2 regions of the Colwellia sp. BRX10-1 genome follow, and region 2 is predicted to be linked to the other one. Evidence: predicted binding sites of a transcription regulator. Region 2 holds the regulator's gene; the other holds the start of a gene.

Region 1 (8,389 bases), on a different contig from region 2:
CTTAGCAAGAAAGATATTGAGCGATGTGCTAAATAAAAATAAAAATAATAATCAAAGTGCATTATTACTTGCCAAAGTTGAATATCGTCTTGGTAATAAAGAGGCGGCTATTGCTGGGCTTGAGCAGCAAGCTAAAATACCATCAGTAAAGACAGTTGCACTGACTGAGTTAACGAATATTTATATTGCTGAACAACAATGGCAAGATGCACTGTTAGTTATTGACCAAATGTTGCGGGATAACAGACTAAACATTCAGGCTTTATTTAAAAAAGCTGAAGTATTATTATCATTAGATCAACCGAAAAAGTCTCAACGTAAATTAGATATATTGGCGGGATTGGTTGATGAAAATGTGCCACTATTAATGAAACTAAGTCGACTACAACTAAAAGTAGAAGACTTTGCTGGCGCAGAGTATAGTCGGGAAAAAGCCTTTAAATTTGCGCCTAATTCATTACCCATTGTTATTGAACTTATTAAGATTAAAATTCAATTAAATAAAATTAACGAAGCCATTGAGTTACTTGCACAAACTCAACAAAGAATACCTAAAGACAATGTCGAGCTTACTATTTTACAAGGCGATATTTATAATGCTGGCAATAATAAGCCTCAAGCTTTTAATTCATACTTAAAGGCGGTTAGTCAAGATCATACTAATTTAACGGCTTTAAGTAAGTTATATCAAATCAGTAAAACAGCCTCTTTGTCAGAAAAATTTATTGCCGAATTAAATAACCTTATCACTGAATATCCTCAATTGTTATTGCATCGTCATTTGTTGGCGGATCATTTGCTAGAAAATAAACACTTTGAAAAAGCAAAAAAACAATATCAAATACTGCTTAAAAATAATATACCACCAACAAAAAGAGCGTTAGCACTGAATAATTTAGCGACTATTTATATTAGAGATAAGAACTTTACTATGGCAATAGAAACCGCTAAACAAGCTTTGAACCTTGACCCTAGAATGCCTTCCATTATAGATACTATTGGCTGGGCATTGGTTTTATCTGAAGAGTTAGATTTGGGTCTATCTTACTTAAGGCAGGCATTCAGCTTATCTTCCACTAGCCCAGATATTCAATACCATATTGCTTATGCCCTAGCAAAGTTGCAACGTATCCATGAGGCAAAAAAAGTATTAATTAAATTAATAGCTTTACCCGATGATTTTGAAGAACATCAATTGGCTCAACAATTATTTGATAAATTAGAAAAAAAATAAACAAAATTTACAGTAACCTAACAACTAAAGGTAACTATATTTACAATTAAGCGTGCATTTATTGTACAAATACCCTGCTCCCTCCTATTATATATTGTGTAAAGTATACAACTTATGGATTAAGTTTTTTCGTCTGTAATTTTGAGATATATGACATGGAGTCTACTATGCAGCGCCTCACACACCTCTTATTTATCTTAACGATAATCTTAGTTTCTAGTGCAAACGCAAGTTTTCACCCTCTGTTAGATTCAGACCTCAATGATCTATCAGTCTATGCTAACGGTACGATAACAATGGCTGATGGTGTGATTACTCATGGTAATATGCAGGCCCTCACCACAATAACATTAGCGGCCAATGGCCAAGTTGGTGGCAATATTGAGGCTGGCTCTACAGCAACCCTAAGCGATAATGTTATTGTCAATGGCTATATAGAAGCGAGCACTACCGCAACGCTAGGCGCCAATGTAAACGTTATCGGTAAGGTTCAAACGGGTACCACAGCAACCTTCGGCGCCGGTGTGTATGTTGAGGGAAATATTGAAGCAGGAAGCACAGTAACATTAGAGCAAAATGCAGAGGTTATGGGGAATGTTGTAGCAGGAACCACAGTGACCATAGCTGCGGGGTCACATATTCATCAAAATGTTGATGCCGGAACTACGGCAACCATTGCTGCTAATGTTATTATTGATGGTGGACCAGCTACCAGCGACTCATCAAAAGCCCCACCTCCTGCTCCTGTTGTTACCAGTAAAGAAAATCAAATTACCACGGTGCAAGCCGAGCTAAAAGCATTGGTAACCGATCAAGAACTAGATTGGGATGATTTTGGCGACAACGATGAGTCACTCGTCGCTGGCGTTTATAATTCTGTTAATTATCTCACTATTGCCGCAGGAAAAACACTGACCTTAGATGGTAATGGTATGGATGGCTCTTGGGTTTTCAATATTGCCAATAATCTAAGCTTTGGCATTGACTCCAAGGTCGTATTGTTAAACGTCACCGATAACAGCAGTATTCTTTGGAATGTACTGGGAGAAAGCACAGCAGGCTTAACATCACTTGGGGCAGGTGCAGAAGTTAGAGGTCATATTCTTTCTAAGGGAGCCATTGATGGCGGGGCTATTTCTTTAGTAACAGGTATAGGTGACAGTTGTGGTGGTGTTTTTTCAGCAACCAGTACCGTCACATTTGCCGCAGATAGTATCATTGGACATCAAGGTTGCGGAGCAGTTGACGTACCTGAGCCTGCCACTATTTGGTTATTAGGTTTAGGTATATTTATGATAGTGAATAGAAAGCACAGATAAATGAGAGTTTTGGTGGTGTTTTTTCAGCAACCAGTACCGTCACATTTGCTGCAAAAATCAGTATCATTGGACACCAAGGTTGCGGAGCAGTTGACATACCTGAGCCTGCCACTATTTGGTTATTAGGTTTAGGTTTAGACATAGCTATGATAGTGAATAGAAAGCACAGATAAATGACCGTTTTGGTGGTGTTTTTTCAGTAAGCAGTACCGTCACATTTGCTGCAACAATCAGTATCATTGGACATCAAGGTTGCGGAGCAGTTGACGTACCTGAGCCTGCCACTATTTGGTTATTAGGTTTAGGTTTAGACATAGCTATGATAGTGAATAGAAAGCACAGATAACCTTTGAATATTTAAAAATAGCCCTTAAGTGGCCTTTATATTTGTGCTAACTATGCATTTTGGCTATAGCTCGTTTTACTACATTATTTAACAAGACAATTATAATTGTGATCTGCCTGCATCACATCTCGCTAACCTTTTTGTGCATCATGTTAACCTCTTGACGTATTATGTTAACTTATGAACATATCACCTGCTTTGTAATAAAAAACAAAAGAAAATAATTACAATAACTTACGATATAAATGTTCGAATAACAAACAACACACCGTCTTATCTGCTATTATACAGTTGTACAATTCTTGGAATAAGTTTTTTTGTTCTATAAAAATTAAGTTTTTTTATATGCTGAACGCTCAGCTATATGAAATGGTGTCTAATTTGAAACTTATCAATTCAATCCTCTGTATTGTGGTGTTATTTGCTGTGTCTGACGCACAAGCGAGTTTTCAACCTTTGCTAGGCTCAGAACTAAATAACCAGTCGCTTTATGCCAGTGGTTATATAACCATGGGCGCACGAACAACTATTGGTGGCAATATCCAAAGTGCTACTGCGATAACACTAGCAGCTGATGCAATTGTCGGTGGTAACGTTGAGGCTGGAACCGCAGTAACACTTGGCGCAGCTGCCGGTGTCGATGGCTATATTCAAAGTACAACAACCGTTACCCTAGGCGCTTCTGCTGTTGTCGACGGCTCTATTATTGCAGGTACCACAGCAACTATTGGTGCGAGTGCAAAAGTTGATGGCGAGCTAAGCGCTGGCACAACAGTAACCATATCGGCAACCGTTGAGGTTGGCGGCAATGTTTTGGCTGGCAGCACAGTAACCGTTGGTGCAGGCTCACTTTTCGGGGGCGATGTTGATGCTGGAACCACCACCACCATTGGTGCAAGTGTTGAAATCGTTGGTACGCTTACTGCTAATTCTTTGAAAATGGTTGCACTGCCCACCATCGTTGATAGTCAGGAAGCGCTCATTATGTCTGTGCAACAAGATATAAAAGACATGGGGACAGGAACAGAACTTGTATCAACCACTTTTGGCACCAACGACGAAACACTTGAAGCGGGTATCTACAGCACAATAAATTATTTAACCATCGCGATAGGTAAAACCTTAACGCTTGATGGTAAAGGTATCGATGGCTCTTGGATTTTTAATATCGCCAACTATCTGACCTTCTCTGCAAACTCAACAGTGTTATTGAAAGATGTTACCGATAACAGCACTATTATCTGGAATGTTCTTGGCGATAAAACCGGCTCAGCAGGTTACACACAACTCGGCGCCGGCGCTGAGGCTAGAGGTTATATTTTTGCTAGAGGTTTTGTTCAAACAGGTGCTGATTCAATGATAGCGGGCATAGGCGATGATTGTGGCGGCGCTTATTCAGCAAGTAATTTTATTGAATTTGGTGCTGATACTGTTATTGGTAAAAAAGATTGTACCAATGGCGAGTCCAGAGCTTCTGCAGATAGCATTGCCGTCACTCAAGTTCCCGAGCCTGCAACACTGTGGTTATTCGCTCTAGCACTTTTTGGTTTGGCAATTAAAGCGCAACGTAAAAAAACGTAAATTCAGTATCACCAATAAAAAAGGCTCCTTTGGGAGCCTTTTTTATTTGGGTCTTTGACTAATTTATGATCTTAACGTTAGTGTAACCAAGGCAATACCGTGATCGGTACTTTCGCCATCTCGTTCAAAGATAGGATTAATTAAATGTCGATCATAGGTGTCGTACGCACTGACCTGATAAAGACTATCGTGATAACTAGCGTCAAAATCACATGATAATAATATATAATCAAGTACTGAGCTGCTCGCACCAAAATAATGTGTCGGAGTGCGCTGTATTTTTTCCTCTTGATGAGTTTCATTTTTCACTGCAACTTGAAATAAATCCCAAGCATCTTGCAAGCAATATTTAGCAAGATAGGCATCACGGTCAATGGCCGAAACAAAGCGTAGGGTGTTAGTCAGTAGATGACTTAGCACACCATCAGTTAAGGTATTATTGAAGTCGCCCATTAATACCATTGGCTGACCGGTAGTCTCACGCCGCGCTATTATTTCAATCATTAATAACGCCGCTTCACTGCCACGTTGTATCGTTGAGCCCCAACCACCTGCCACTTGTGCTTTTAGGCTTTCAATAATGGTTTGCTCTGGCGTGCGACTTATATTTTTATCATCGACTTCAATCATAGAGCGCTTAGATTTAAAGTGCACAACATAACAATCACAGTTACCCATATGAGGCACATCAACTGTTGCCCTTAACACTTTTCGGCTAAAAGAGAATTTATCAGTTAAACCTAATGATAGTGCAAGTTCAGTGTTTGCTTTTACCGCAGCAACTTCAACAATAGGGTAACGAGATGCTATGGCAACAACAGGACGTTTATAAATAAAATCATCTATCACTTGTGGTTCATCAACCACGGCAAAATAACAATAGCCCTGCCCTGCAACTAATTGCTCTAGAGACTCAGGACTAAAGACTTCTTGGAAGCCAATAATGTCAGGTTGATATTCACGTAAATATTCAGCAATCCAATGTTGCTTTTTACGCCACTGCTCAGCACTATAAATTCGTTCAAATTCATAGAAAGCATTGGGCGGCTCAAGATAATTAAACAAATTAAAAGTAGCTATTTTAAGCTGTAAATTTGATACAGCTATAGAAGGCAGTATGGGATCTATTTCTTCTGGGGCTTTTTTATCTGGATAGTCGATAATGTTAACTCTAATAAACGTTGAACTGTGAGTATACCTGAGATAAAAAATTAAAAACCAACAAGATAAATTACCATTTAGTTAACAGCTTACTTACGTCACTTTTTGCTGTCTTTGATAACTTCTGTATTAATGCAAAAGGTACAAACTCGTGGTTAATTTTTTCTTCAATATCATCAAGCATCAACAACCACAATTTTGCCGTCATCTCAGCATCAAATAACGCCCGATGAAAAGCCCCATCTGATGGAATATTTTTATAACGAATAAGCGTACCTAATTTATGATTAGGTGCGTCTATATTGATTCTGCGAGAAACAAGTAATGAACAAATAAATTGCCCAAAGTATTTTCGATTAATGTTATTAAGCTCAGCGTCCAAGAATTTTTGATCAAAGGAAGCATTATGGGCAAGTAAATTATCGTCACCCAGAAAATCGGCAAATTGTGCCATCACTTCACCACAAGAGCCGACCTTAGCAAGCATCTGATTAGATATTCCGGTGTATTGCTCAATAAAACCACTGATCCTAAAACCAGGATTCATTAATGATTGAAATTTATCGGTAACCTTACCGTCTACAATTCTAACCGCACCTATCTCTATCGCTCTATCACCTTGATTGGGTGATAGTCCTGTGGTTTCAAAATCAAGTACCACTAACGAATTGGCATTTTCATGCATCTAAGTTAACCCTATAAATTTATGCAGCGCTGATTTTAACGGCTATATTTCAAAATGAAAGTAATCATTACTCGTAAGCAATGTTAAATTATTCTGTTCAATAATCAACTTAGAAACTATACTGTATAAAAACACAGGTGAGATTTAAGTAATGAAAGTTATTCCTATTTACATTGAAGCAGGTATTTCAGGGTTTGAATCACCCGCAGCCGAGTATAAAGAACTGGGGTTATCATTAGATAAACTTCTTATTAGGCATCCTAATGCCACATTTATTGGCCAAGCATCTGGTGAGTCCATGCAGGGTGTGGGCATTTTTGATGGTGATTTACTTATCGTTGATCGCTCACTCACCGCCAGAAATGGTGATGTCATCGTGGCAAATTACAATGGCTGCTTTGTCTGTAAGTTGATTGATAAAAAGCAAGCTCGGCTGTTATCAGCGTCTAAAGATTTTGCGCCAGTTAGCATCAAGCCCGAAGACGACTTTCAATTAGAAGGTATTGTTACTCGCTCTATTCGACTCCATCATCAAGCTCCTGAATTAACCGCATGTATGCATTAGTTGATGCAGTATCTTTTTATGCCAGCGCAGAAAAAGTCTTCGACCCGAACATAAGAAACAAGCCCGTTGTTGTTTTAACGAATAACGACGGCTGCATTTGTGCTGTTTGTCCTATTGCTCGACGGCTGGGTATTCCAAAATTCACCCCCTATTTTAAGATAAAGGACTTACTACATAAGCATGGTGTAGTGGTACGCTCTTCCAACTACGAGCTATATGCTGACTTAAGTGAAAGAATGATGAATGTTATTGCTAGGTATTGTGATGACCAATATATTTACTCAATTGATGAGTCATTTTTACATTTTAAAAACTATAGTGGCGTTATTAAAGATTGGCACCAATACGGCCATGAAATAAGACGTGCTATTTGGAAAGAAACTCGGTTACCGGTGGGAGTTGGCTTTGGCACAACATCAACCTTAGCTAAAGCAGCAAATCATGCAGCTAAAAAACTTGACGGTTACCAGGGTGTTGCCATTATTGATAACGCGCAAAGTGCGAAAGAAATATTAGAAAAAATGGCGGTAAATGAGGTTTGGGGTATTGGTAATAAAATATCTCAGCGACTAGAGCAGCAAAATATTAGCACAGCTCATCAATTATCAATGCAGTGCCCTAAAATTATGCGCAAGCAATTTAGTGTTATCACTGAACGTACGGTTAACGAATTAAAGGGGATTAGCTGTTTAAGCTGGGATGATGTAAAAGCACCTAAACGGGAAATATTCTCTACACGTAGTTTTGGTCAACGTATTGTAGATATACATACATTACAAGCAGCCTTAACTACCCATAGTACGATAGTCGCTAAAAAAGTAAGGTGTCAATCTTCACTTATCAAAAAACTGCTCGTGTTCGCTTCAAGCTCCCCCCATGATGAAAATTATTATAAACAAACAATGGTTTATACTTTTCCTTTAGCAACAGATAATAGTTGTGATATTGCTACAGCGGTCAGTTTAATACTCGCTGAAATATTTATACCAGGTGTGCATTTTTATCGTTGTGGTGTCGGTGCAATCGCCTTGGAAAGCAGACAACATCAACAAGCTGATTTATTTTTATCTGATCATTCAAACCCAATACTAATGAATTGTCTTGATAGTATTAATAGTCGTTACGGTAAGGGGACATTGACCTTGGGCGCAGAGGGAAAATCAGACTCCTGGCAAATGAAACGGCACTTTTTAAGTCCACAGTACACGAGTAACTGGCAAGACATTCCCAAAATTAGTTGCTAAACAAATAAAAAAACACTTTTTAAGTCAACAACACAAGAGTAACCACAAGTAACTGGCAAGACATCCCCAAAATTAGTTGCTAGGCAAATGAAAAAACACTTTTTAAGCCAACAACACAAGGGTAACCACAAGTAACTGGCAAGACATTCCCAAAATTAGTTGTTAGTGTTATTCGTAAGTTTAGTCACTGTAACCTTGAACTCATAATATTTAAGGATAAAGTTGCTAGTGATATAAAATGTCAAAGGGCTACC
Region 2 (8,389 bases):
GATTGAACTTGGCTTAACATTAACAAGCGAAGAGCCAGCGATTGCTTGGCTTGGCTTATGTGAACCTAAGATACAACCCTTTAGCTACTTAGCGGTGATTCAAGGCGCTGATCTAGCGACACTTAAGCATAACATCCAAGTTAAGCAAGGTTAGCCTGAGTAGCTTTGTGGTTAGCTTTTAATGAATTGTTGTTGATATTGTTTTGGGGTGCAGTTAAACGACTCTTTAAAGCATCGACCAAAATATGTTTGTGAAGAAAAACCAACATCTAAGGCTATTCTGCCAATTTTAGAACCATTTTGTAGCAATATCTGTGCTTTTGCTAGACGGAACTCTTTAATGAAGTTATTAGGTGTTGTGCCCAGTGTTACTTTCATTTTTCGCTGCAGTTGGCGTTCACTCATCGCCATATTACTGGCTAGATCTTGAATACCTAAATCAGTTTCCAAGTACATCTTAGCAACAATGGTTTCTAGCTTTTCTATAAACTTTTCATCAACGGATAAGATAGCACTTTCGCTTGGAGTTAACTGCGACACTTTTTTTACGCTACTTTCTTTTTGTTGTTCTTTTTGATGGTCACGAAATTTATGTAAATAGTTCTGCTGGAGTAATTTACGATTTTCAATCAAATTTTCAATACGTATTAATAATTCCTGTTGATTGAAAGGTTTACTTAAATACTCATCTGCTTGTAAATTTAGGCCGTGAAGTCGACTATCTAAGTCTGAACGGGCGGTAAGCAAAATAACGGGAATATGAGAAGTAAGTTCATTTTCTTTTAATTGTTTAAGTACTTCGAAGCCATCAATGCCCGTTAGCATTATATCGCATACGATAAGGTCTGGTATATATTCCTCGGCGATGAGCAGTCCTTGTTCGCCGCTCATTGCTAATAAACAATGATGTTGCTGTTCAACCACACGTTTTATGTGATTTTGCATATCGAGATTATCTTCAATAACTAACACGACATTATGTAAATGATTTTTTGCTTTAGTTTTATTATTATTTTGTTCTAACAGCAATGATGATACTTCGCTTTGAGATACACTCATTGGCACTTGAGTTTCTATTTCGACAGCGGTAGCTAAAGGGATTGATAGAGAAAACTTACTGCCTTTATTGTATTCACTGACTAAATTGATACGCCAGTTATGCGCTTTTACCAATTCATTAACTAAAGATAAACCAATACCCACACCAAAAACAGCATGATTTTTTTCATCATCAGCTCTTTGAAAGCGTTCAAAGATTTTACTTTGTGATGCTTGATTAATACCTATGCCGGTATCTGTAATCTCTAAAATAACATTATCTTGATCAACATAAGCACTGACCTTGATACTACCGCCAGCAGGTGTATATTTAATCGCATTAGCAAGTAAGTTGAAGATGATTTTCTCAAAACCTTGAGCGTCACATTCTAGCCAAAGGTCATCAGATATTTCAGCATCAAAACTTAAATCATTTTGTTTAGCTAAGCGTGAAAATGAATCAATTGGCATAGCCATTAACTGACTTAATCGATAAGTAGACAATGAAAGCTTAGGGTTGTCAGTAAGGCGAGAGAGTTCTAATAGTTGTTCAACCATACGAACTAAACGCAAACCATTACGCTTAGCGGTAGTAAGTTCCAACCCTTCTTCTTTACTGTGAGCTTTGAGTAGATATTGGTCTAAAATGCCATTAATAATTGTCAATGGCGTCCTAAACTCATGGGAAATGTTCGCAATAAACTTATCTTTTAAATCTAACATCTGCTTTTCAGCTAACTTTCGTGAAGTTAAATTAATAAAGGTAATAACAATAAGGGGTTGTTCTTCGCGATCTGCCCACTGCAATTCAACCTGAACTGGGAATTCAGTACCATCGGCACGTCGAGCAGCACACTCTACTGAAATACCGATATCTTTACGTTGTAAGGCGTATACATTACTTTTGAAGCCAAAAAAGTAATGCATAGTGTCTTCTGCAGAAAAAAGTGCGCTGACATTCGTGCCTTTCAATTCATGTTCTAAACTTTGGAACAATTGAACTGCGGCAGGGTTTGACGATAATATTTCGCCGCCCGTTGATGTCGTCAAAATAGCATTATTAGATGCTCGGACAATGGCTTTGTCTTCACTATTAAGAATTGAGCTGAGTAATTTATGGTTGGTCTGTATTAACTCTTTTTGTTCTTGTTGCTGAGTGAAAGCGTTTTCCTTGAATTCGAGCGTGTTTTTTCTTTTATTGTAAGCAATAAGAATGACTAAAATAAAAGCAATAACGCCCCAAATACCAATAACAAAAGACTGCCAGAAAGAATTTGTAATGTAGTGTGCCCCAACTTCTAAACCAACGATATGAATGCTAAAAATAATACTCACCAGCAATAAAATGTAAAATTCGGGAAAGGTATCTTTTGAAATAGGTTTGGTCGGTCTTTGAATGTTTAATGATGCACTTGCGGCAAAAATAAGACCACAGTATGGGATTAACGCTATTAAGCTGTTCGTATAATTGTCTTTATAAAGGGCTTGCTCTTGAAGAAGAAAATAACTATTAGTGTTATCAACTAACAAAGCTAATGAGGCAATGGCTAATGGCCAATAAATAGCGCGCCAAAATTTTTCATGACAAAAAATAACACAGCTGATTAGTCTAATAAAAATGAGGCCAGAAATGGTGATATGAAATAATAATGACGGTAATAACCTGTGATCTAACGCTTTTGAAAACTCTTCTGGCAGCAGTACGAAATAACAAAAACAGGTGACTGTAAAAAATAGTGCTGGCACTCGACCCGCAATGTATTTATTGAGTGGCGTTTCGCTGAGATGCGGGTTGGTTTCTATGGCCAGTAAGATAAAAAAGTAACTGAACAAAGAGAAAAAATCTTGCAGGATCGGGGGGGTGTTTATGTAGTTACCTGCGAAGATAACACCCGAAATAAGATCAATGATAATAGCGAGAGAGAAAAACTGCCAGAACAATTTTAATGAACGTGATCTGGTCTGTAAATAGCTATGAACAACAAAGAATACTGCGGTAGCCTGTAATAATATAGTAGGAAGTGATAGCAAAAGAGCAGAGGAAATATCAAGAGTGCTGGTGATCGTTGCATAGGGTAATAAGGTTAAAATTATTGTAATAAATAAAAGTGTTTTTTTATTAAAATATAGCAATGATGTGATCCAATATTAAAGTGACGTTTAGTATGTTGCCTAATCATGAGGCTAATTATTTTCTCCTTTAATAAATATAGTATACATTAATTTAACACTATATAAATGAATGAAAAGCTTTCACTGGCTATTTATATCGTTGAGTAAAAAGGCTAATTTTTCAATATTAGCATTCGACAATTGCCGATAATCAAAATAGGGACACACAATTAAATTTTTAGCTTTATCAATAGCAAATTGTTCATCTAGCCAAGTGAAATTAGCGTTTAGTTGATTTGTCGCTAACAAATTTTTGGCGTAGGTTTTTCCACAAATAATATGCAGAGTTTGCTTAGTGGTTGATAACTGAGGCGGAGAAAATAATAAAGCCGTTTGAGAGCCTTGCTGCAGCAAAAATCGCTCTCGATATTTTTGCCAAGTTGGCGCAAGTGTTGAGTAAGCGAATTTTTCTTTATCGAGTGCGTAAAGCAGCTTCGCATAAACATTGAAAACTTTCCGCCAACCATTGCCACAAGCTTGATTAACCATCTCTATTTCGCCCAAGGTTAGCGGCGATAGACAAGATAATTGCTGATATTCAAGCATACTCGGTTTATTGCCAATATAAACGGCGACGCTAAAGTTTGAGCAACCTAAACCAATAACATTCAATGGTACTTAACTCATTTTACGTGGGGGGTATGTTGAATTGTAAATTTATAATCGAGACAAGTAAAACGTCCTTAAAATTTTTTTGCTTGAATGTATGTAGTTACTGGTAAAGTTAGATCGATTGAAGATTATCAATGTCTAACAGATAACTAATATAAAATGTTAATATCGTATAGCTTTCTATGGCTATTTAAAGGTCCACGCGAGAAGTTTATCGAAAAAAATGACATTACAAGGGTAATGGCTTCAAATTTTGTTGGAGAAAACTGTTTTATATTTTATATTTGTGGCAGCTAAAAATATATTGCTTAGCTGCTGTTTAACATGACTACAGTATCAATAATGAATTCTAAAAAAAAATGATGGAGCGCAGCTATGAATGAAAAAATTGCAGCACTTAAGTCAGACCTAGCGCTACTTAAAGAACAATTTAGTAAAAAAATTACTGATGCAGAAACTCGTTTAAAAAATATGATTGAACAAGAAAGCTTAGATACTTCGGTTGAACGTGGCTATAAAATTCAAGCTTCTTTTGAAGAGCCAGCAGATTCTTTAGCTAATGGTGAATGTGTAATTTTACTGCATGGGCTTGCACGTTCGGCTAACTCCATGAAAGCTATTGAAAAACGATTGTTAGCAGAAGGATATTTTGTGATAAATATCAACTACCCTTCTAGAGATTATTCGATAGAAGAGTTGGCTGAAAAAGTGATTTCTAAAGCGCTATTAATTTGTGAAAATCGCCAAGTTAACTTTGTTACCCATTCAATGGGCGGTATATTAGTTCGCCAATATTTAAGTATGCATAAAATACCTAATTTACATAAAGTCGTGATGCTAGGTCCACCAAACAAAGGCAGTGAAGTTGTTGATAAACTAAAAAATACACCTGGTTTTAGTTTCATCAATGGTGATGCGGGTATGCAATTAGGTACCGGCGAATTCAGTGTCCCTAGTAACCTTGGCAATGCTAATTTTGATTTGGGTGTTATTGCCGGTAATCAAAGTATTAATTGGATATTATCAACACTTATTCCTGATAAAGATGATGGTAAAGTTTCGGTTGCTAGTACCAAACTTGATGGTATGAATGATCACATTGAAATGGAAACGACCCATCCATTTATGATGAAAAACGAAAAAGTTATCGAACAAGTTATCCATTATTTAAAATCAGGGAGTTTTCAAAAATAATTCGGCTAGAAAACTTGCCTTTACTAACGACCTGTATATACTCACAGTAACAACTGTGTAAATTTACAGGCTCCCTATGCTAAATGAAATCAGCGAATTACGCCCTCTAACGAACCGACAACAACAAGTTTTTGATCTGATCAAAGACAAAATAAGCGATACGGGCATGCCACCAACGCGTGCTGAAATAGCCAAGTTTTTTGGCTTTAAATCAGCAAATGCAGCAGAGGAACATTTAAAAGCTTTGGCTAAAAAAGGCTATATAGAAATGTTGCCAGGTACTTCTCGCGGCATTCGTTTGACTGAGAAGTTAATGGAAGAAGCCGGTTTACCTTTAATCGGCAGAGTGGCTGCAGGTGAACCTATTTTAGCTGCAGAGCATGTTGAAGATCATTACAAAGTTGATGGTAATTTGTTCCACCCAGCTGCTGATTACTTATTGAGAGTTAATGGCGAAAGCATGAAAAATATCGGCATACTTGATGGTGACTTGTTAGCGGTTCATCAAACGACCGATGTACAGAATGGCCAAGTAATTGTTGCTCGTGTCGAAGAAAATGTTACGGTTAAACGTTATAAACGAGAAGGTAACATCGTTTACTTACATGCAGAAAATGATGACTTCTCTCCTATAAAAGTCGATTTGTCTGATCAAGAGTTTAATATTGAAGGGTTGGCTGTTGGCGTTATTCGCTCGGCAGACTGGATGTAGTTAAGTTAACCTATCCAATAAACTTGGTGGTAACTAAATCAATTTATCTAACAAATATAGTATTAATTACGTCAAACTGCTCCGCAAACTTTAGTGTATAAAATAGGCTAAAGTTTGCTTTTCTAACCTTTCGTATTCTTTTCATGCAAACCTTTCTCTTTACTAAGAATAATTTTCATTCTAAAGCCCATTCAAACAACTTTATCTTTCTCTGATTAAAAAACAACCAAGATCAATTTTTGCAATACGCGTATTTATACTCAGCTGTTTATTTTTAATACTACGGCTACAGCCCTTTGTTATTAGGCCTTTGCTTGTATTAGAGTTGATACTCTATTGTTTTTATTGGTTTTTATTTTAAAATAGCTCGATTTTTAAATTGACCCAGATCAACTTTTAAGTAATTCTAGTTTGGAATGTGTACAAATATAAATATAAGGCGATGTTGTCGACGCTAACTGGTTGATAACAAAATCGCTAAGAAAATAATAAAAATCCGTACTAAAGGATGTGTTTTGTCCTAGGTATCAAGTTTTAAACTTTTATAGGGTGAAGGAGATGTCGTGTGAAAAGACGTAACCTAGGTTGGCTGTTGTTGGGGAGTGTTCTTTCCAGTTCAGCTTGGGCAGATATGCAATTAAATCTGACCAAGGGTGTAACAGAAGTAAGTAGAGATGTTTACGATCTACATATGCTCGCAATGTATATATGTGTAGCAATTGGTGTGGTCGTTTTTGGTGCTATGTTTTGGTCAATGGTTTTCCATCGAAAATCCAAAGGGGCTAAATCAGCAGATTTTCATGAAAGTACAAAAGTAGAAATCCTCTGGACAGCAATTCCCATTGTCATTCTTATCGCTATGGCTGTACCAGCAACAAAAACACTGATTGAAATGGAAAATAACGACGATTCTGACGTTACCATTCAAGTTACCGCCTCTCAGTGGAAATGGCATTACAAATATTTTGATCAAGATATTGAGTTCTACTCCGTTTTATCGACGCCAAGATCACAGTATGAAACACAAGAAGGTAAACACCTTAATGTTGATGCTGGCGATAAAGTCAAAGGTGAAAATTACCTACTCGAAGTTGATAAACACCTTGTCATTCCAGTTAATAAAAAAGTACGATTTTTAATCACTTCTGACGACGTTATTCATGCTTGGTGGGTACCTGCTTTTGCTGTAAAGCAAGATGCTAACCCAGGATTTATTAATGAAGCATGGACAAAAGTTGACAAGCCTGGGATATACCGAGGTCAGTGTGCTGAGCTTTGTGGCAAAGACCATGGTTTTATGCCAATTGTTGTCGAAGTAAAGTCTGAAGCAGACTATGCAAAATGGCTTGATGAACAACACCAACTCAACGCTCAAGCCGCTGCTGCTGAGAAAGCATCTCTTAACGCTTCCGCATCAATGGATGAATTGATGACCTTGGGTGAAACTACCTATATTGCCCACTGTGCTGCCTGTCATCAAGTTTCTGGTGCTGGTCTACCTCCTGCATTTCCTGCACTTAAAGGAAGTCCAGTTGCTACGGGTAGTATTGCCGCGCATATTGATATTGTACTCAATGGTAAAGCGGGTACAGGTATGCAAGCTTATGGTAAGCAGTTAAGTATGAAGCAAATTGCTGCAGTTGTGACCTACGAGCGTAATGCTTGGGGTAACAATACCGGTGATGCCGTACAAGCCGCTGATGTTAAAGGTGCTGCTAAGGGATCAGGCAATGACACAGAAACACCGGTAGCAGTTGCTGAAATGGTTGCTGAAGAAGCCCCAGTAGAAGATCTAACTAAAGTGTACAGCGAAGATGAACTGATGGTTATGGGTGAGCAAGTTTACATGAAAGCTTGTGCTGCTTGTCATCAAGTTTCTGGTGCGGGTTTACCTCCGGCATTTCCAGCACTAAAAGGTAGTGCAATTGCACTGGGTGATATTGCTGTGCATATAGATATGGTTATTAATGGCAGTAAGAAAAACCCTGCTATGGCTGCTTTTGGTAGCCAGTTAACTAAAACCGAAATAGCGGCAGTTGTTACTTATGAGCGTAATGCTTGGGGCAATAACACCGGTGATTTAGTACAACCTGCAGCTGTTGATGCTGCTAGTGCGAAGTAGGAGGATATAAAATGACTACAGACGTTATAGAACAAGAATCGCACGACGATCATCATGATGACCATAAAATGAAAGGCATCAAACGTTGGTTGTACACGACAAACCATAAAGATATAGGTACGTTATATCTATGGTTTGCTTTTATTATGCTATTAACCGGCGGCGCTTTAGCCATGGTTATTCGAGCCGAGTTATTCCAACCCGGTTTACAAATAGTGGAGCCTGATTTTTTCAATCAGCTAACAACCGTACATGGTTTGATCATGGTATTTGGTGCAATTATGCCGGCCTTTACCGGGTTTGCTAACTGGATGATACCTATGATGATTGGTGCTCCAGATATGGCCTTACCACGTATGAATAACTGGAGCTTCTGGATTCTACCTTTTGCTTTTGGGATTCTTTTGTCTACATTCTTTATGGAGTCAGGTGCGCCTAACTTTGGTTGGACATTCTACGCACCACTTTCTACAACCTATTCAAATGGTAGTACGGCATTTTTTGTTTTTGCTGTTCATATTATGGGTATCTCATCAATA

The links. Region 2 encodes LexA, which represses DNA repair genes until DNA is damaged. Its sites were predicted from a motif close to TACTGTATNNNNATACAGTA; they were not measured.
Region 1: the regulator LexA is predicted to act here: its motif matches at 6,446-6,465, upstream of H4J75_RS12595 (LexA family transcriptional regulator).

The regions. Positions count from the first base shown of each region.
Region 1 is NZ_JACGWC010000014.1:54,735-63,123, forward strand. Features, by position in the region: gene prsT (XrtA/PEP-CTERM system TPR-repeat protein PrsT) at 1-1,234, shown strand, start outside; gene H4J75_RS12565 (ice-binding family protein) at 1,402-2,553, shown strand; gene H4J75_RS20495 (PEP-CTERM sorting domain-containing protein) at 2,649-2,726, shown strand; gene H4J75_RS20500 (PEP-CTERM sorting domain-containing protein) at 2,792-2,899, shown strand; gene H4J75_RS12580 (ice-binding family protein) at 3,281-4,480, shown strand; gene H4J75_RS12585 (endonuclease/exonuclease/phosphatase family protein) at 4,544-5,545, opposite strand; gene H4J75_RS12590 (PolC-type DNA polymerase III) at 5,712-6,326, opposite strand; gene H4J75_RS12595 (LexA family transcriptional regulator) at 6,478-6,891, shown strand; gene H4J75_RS12600 (Y-family DNA polymerase) at 6,879-8,135, shown strand.
Region 2 is NZ_JACGWC010000002.1:148,477-156,865, reverse strand. Features, by position in the region: gene H4J75_RS03160 (two-component regulator propeller domain-containing protein) at 1-154, shown strand, start outside; gene H4J75_RS03155 (ATP-binding protein) at 172-3,171, opposite strand; gene H4J75_RS03150 (DUF6942 family protein) at 3,292-3,822, opposite strand; gene H4J75_RS03145 (alpha/beta fold hydrolase) at 4,198-5,016, shown strand; gene lexA (transcriptional repressor LexA) at 5,093-5,728, shown strand; gene coxB (cytochrome c oxidase subunit II) at 6,294-7,850, shown strand; gene ctaD (cytochrome c oxidase subunit I) at 7,862-8,389, shown strand, end outside.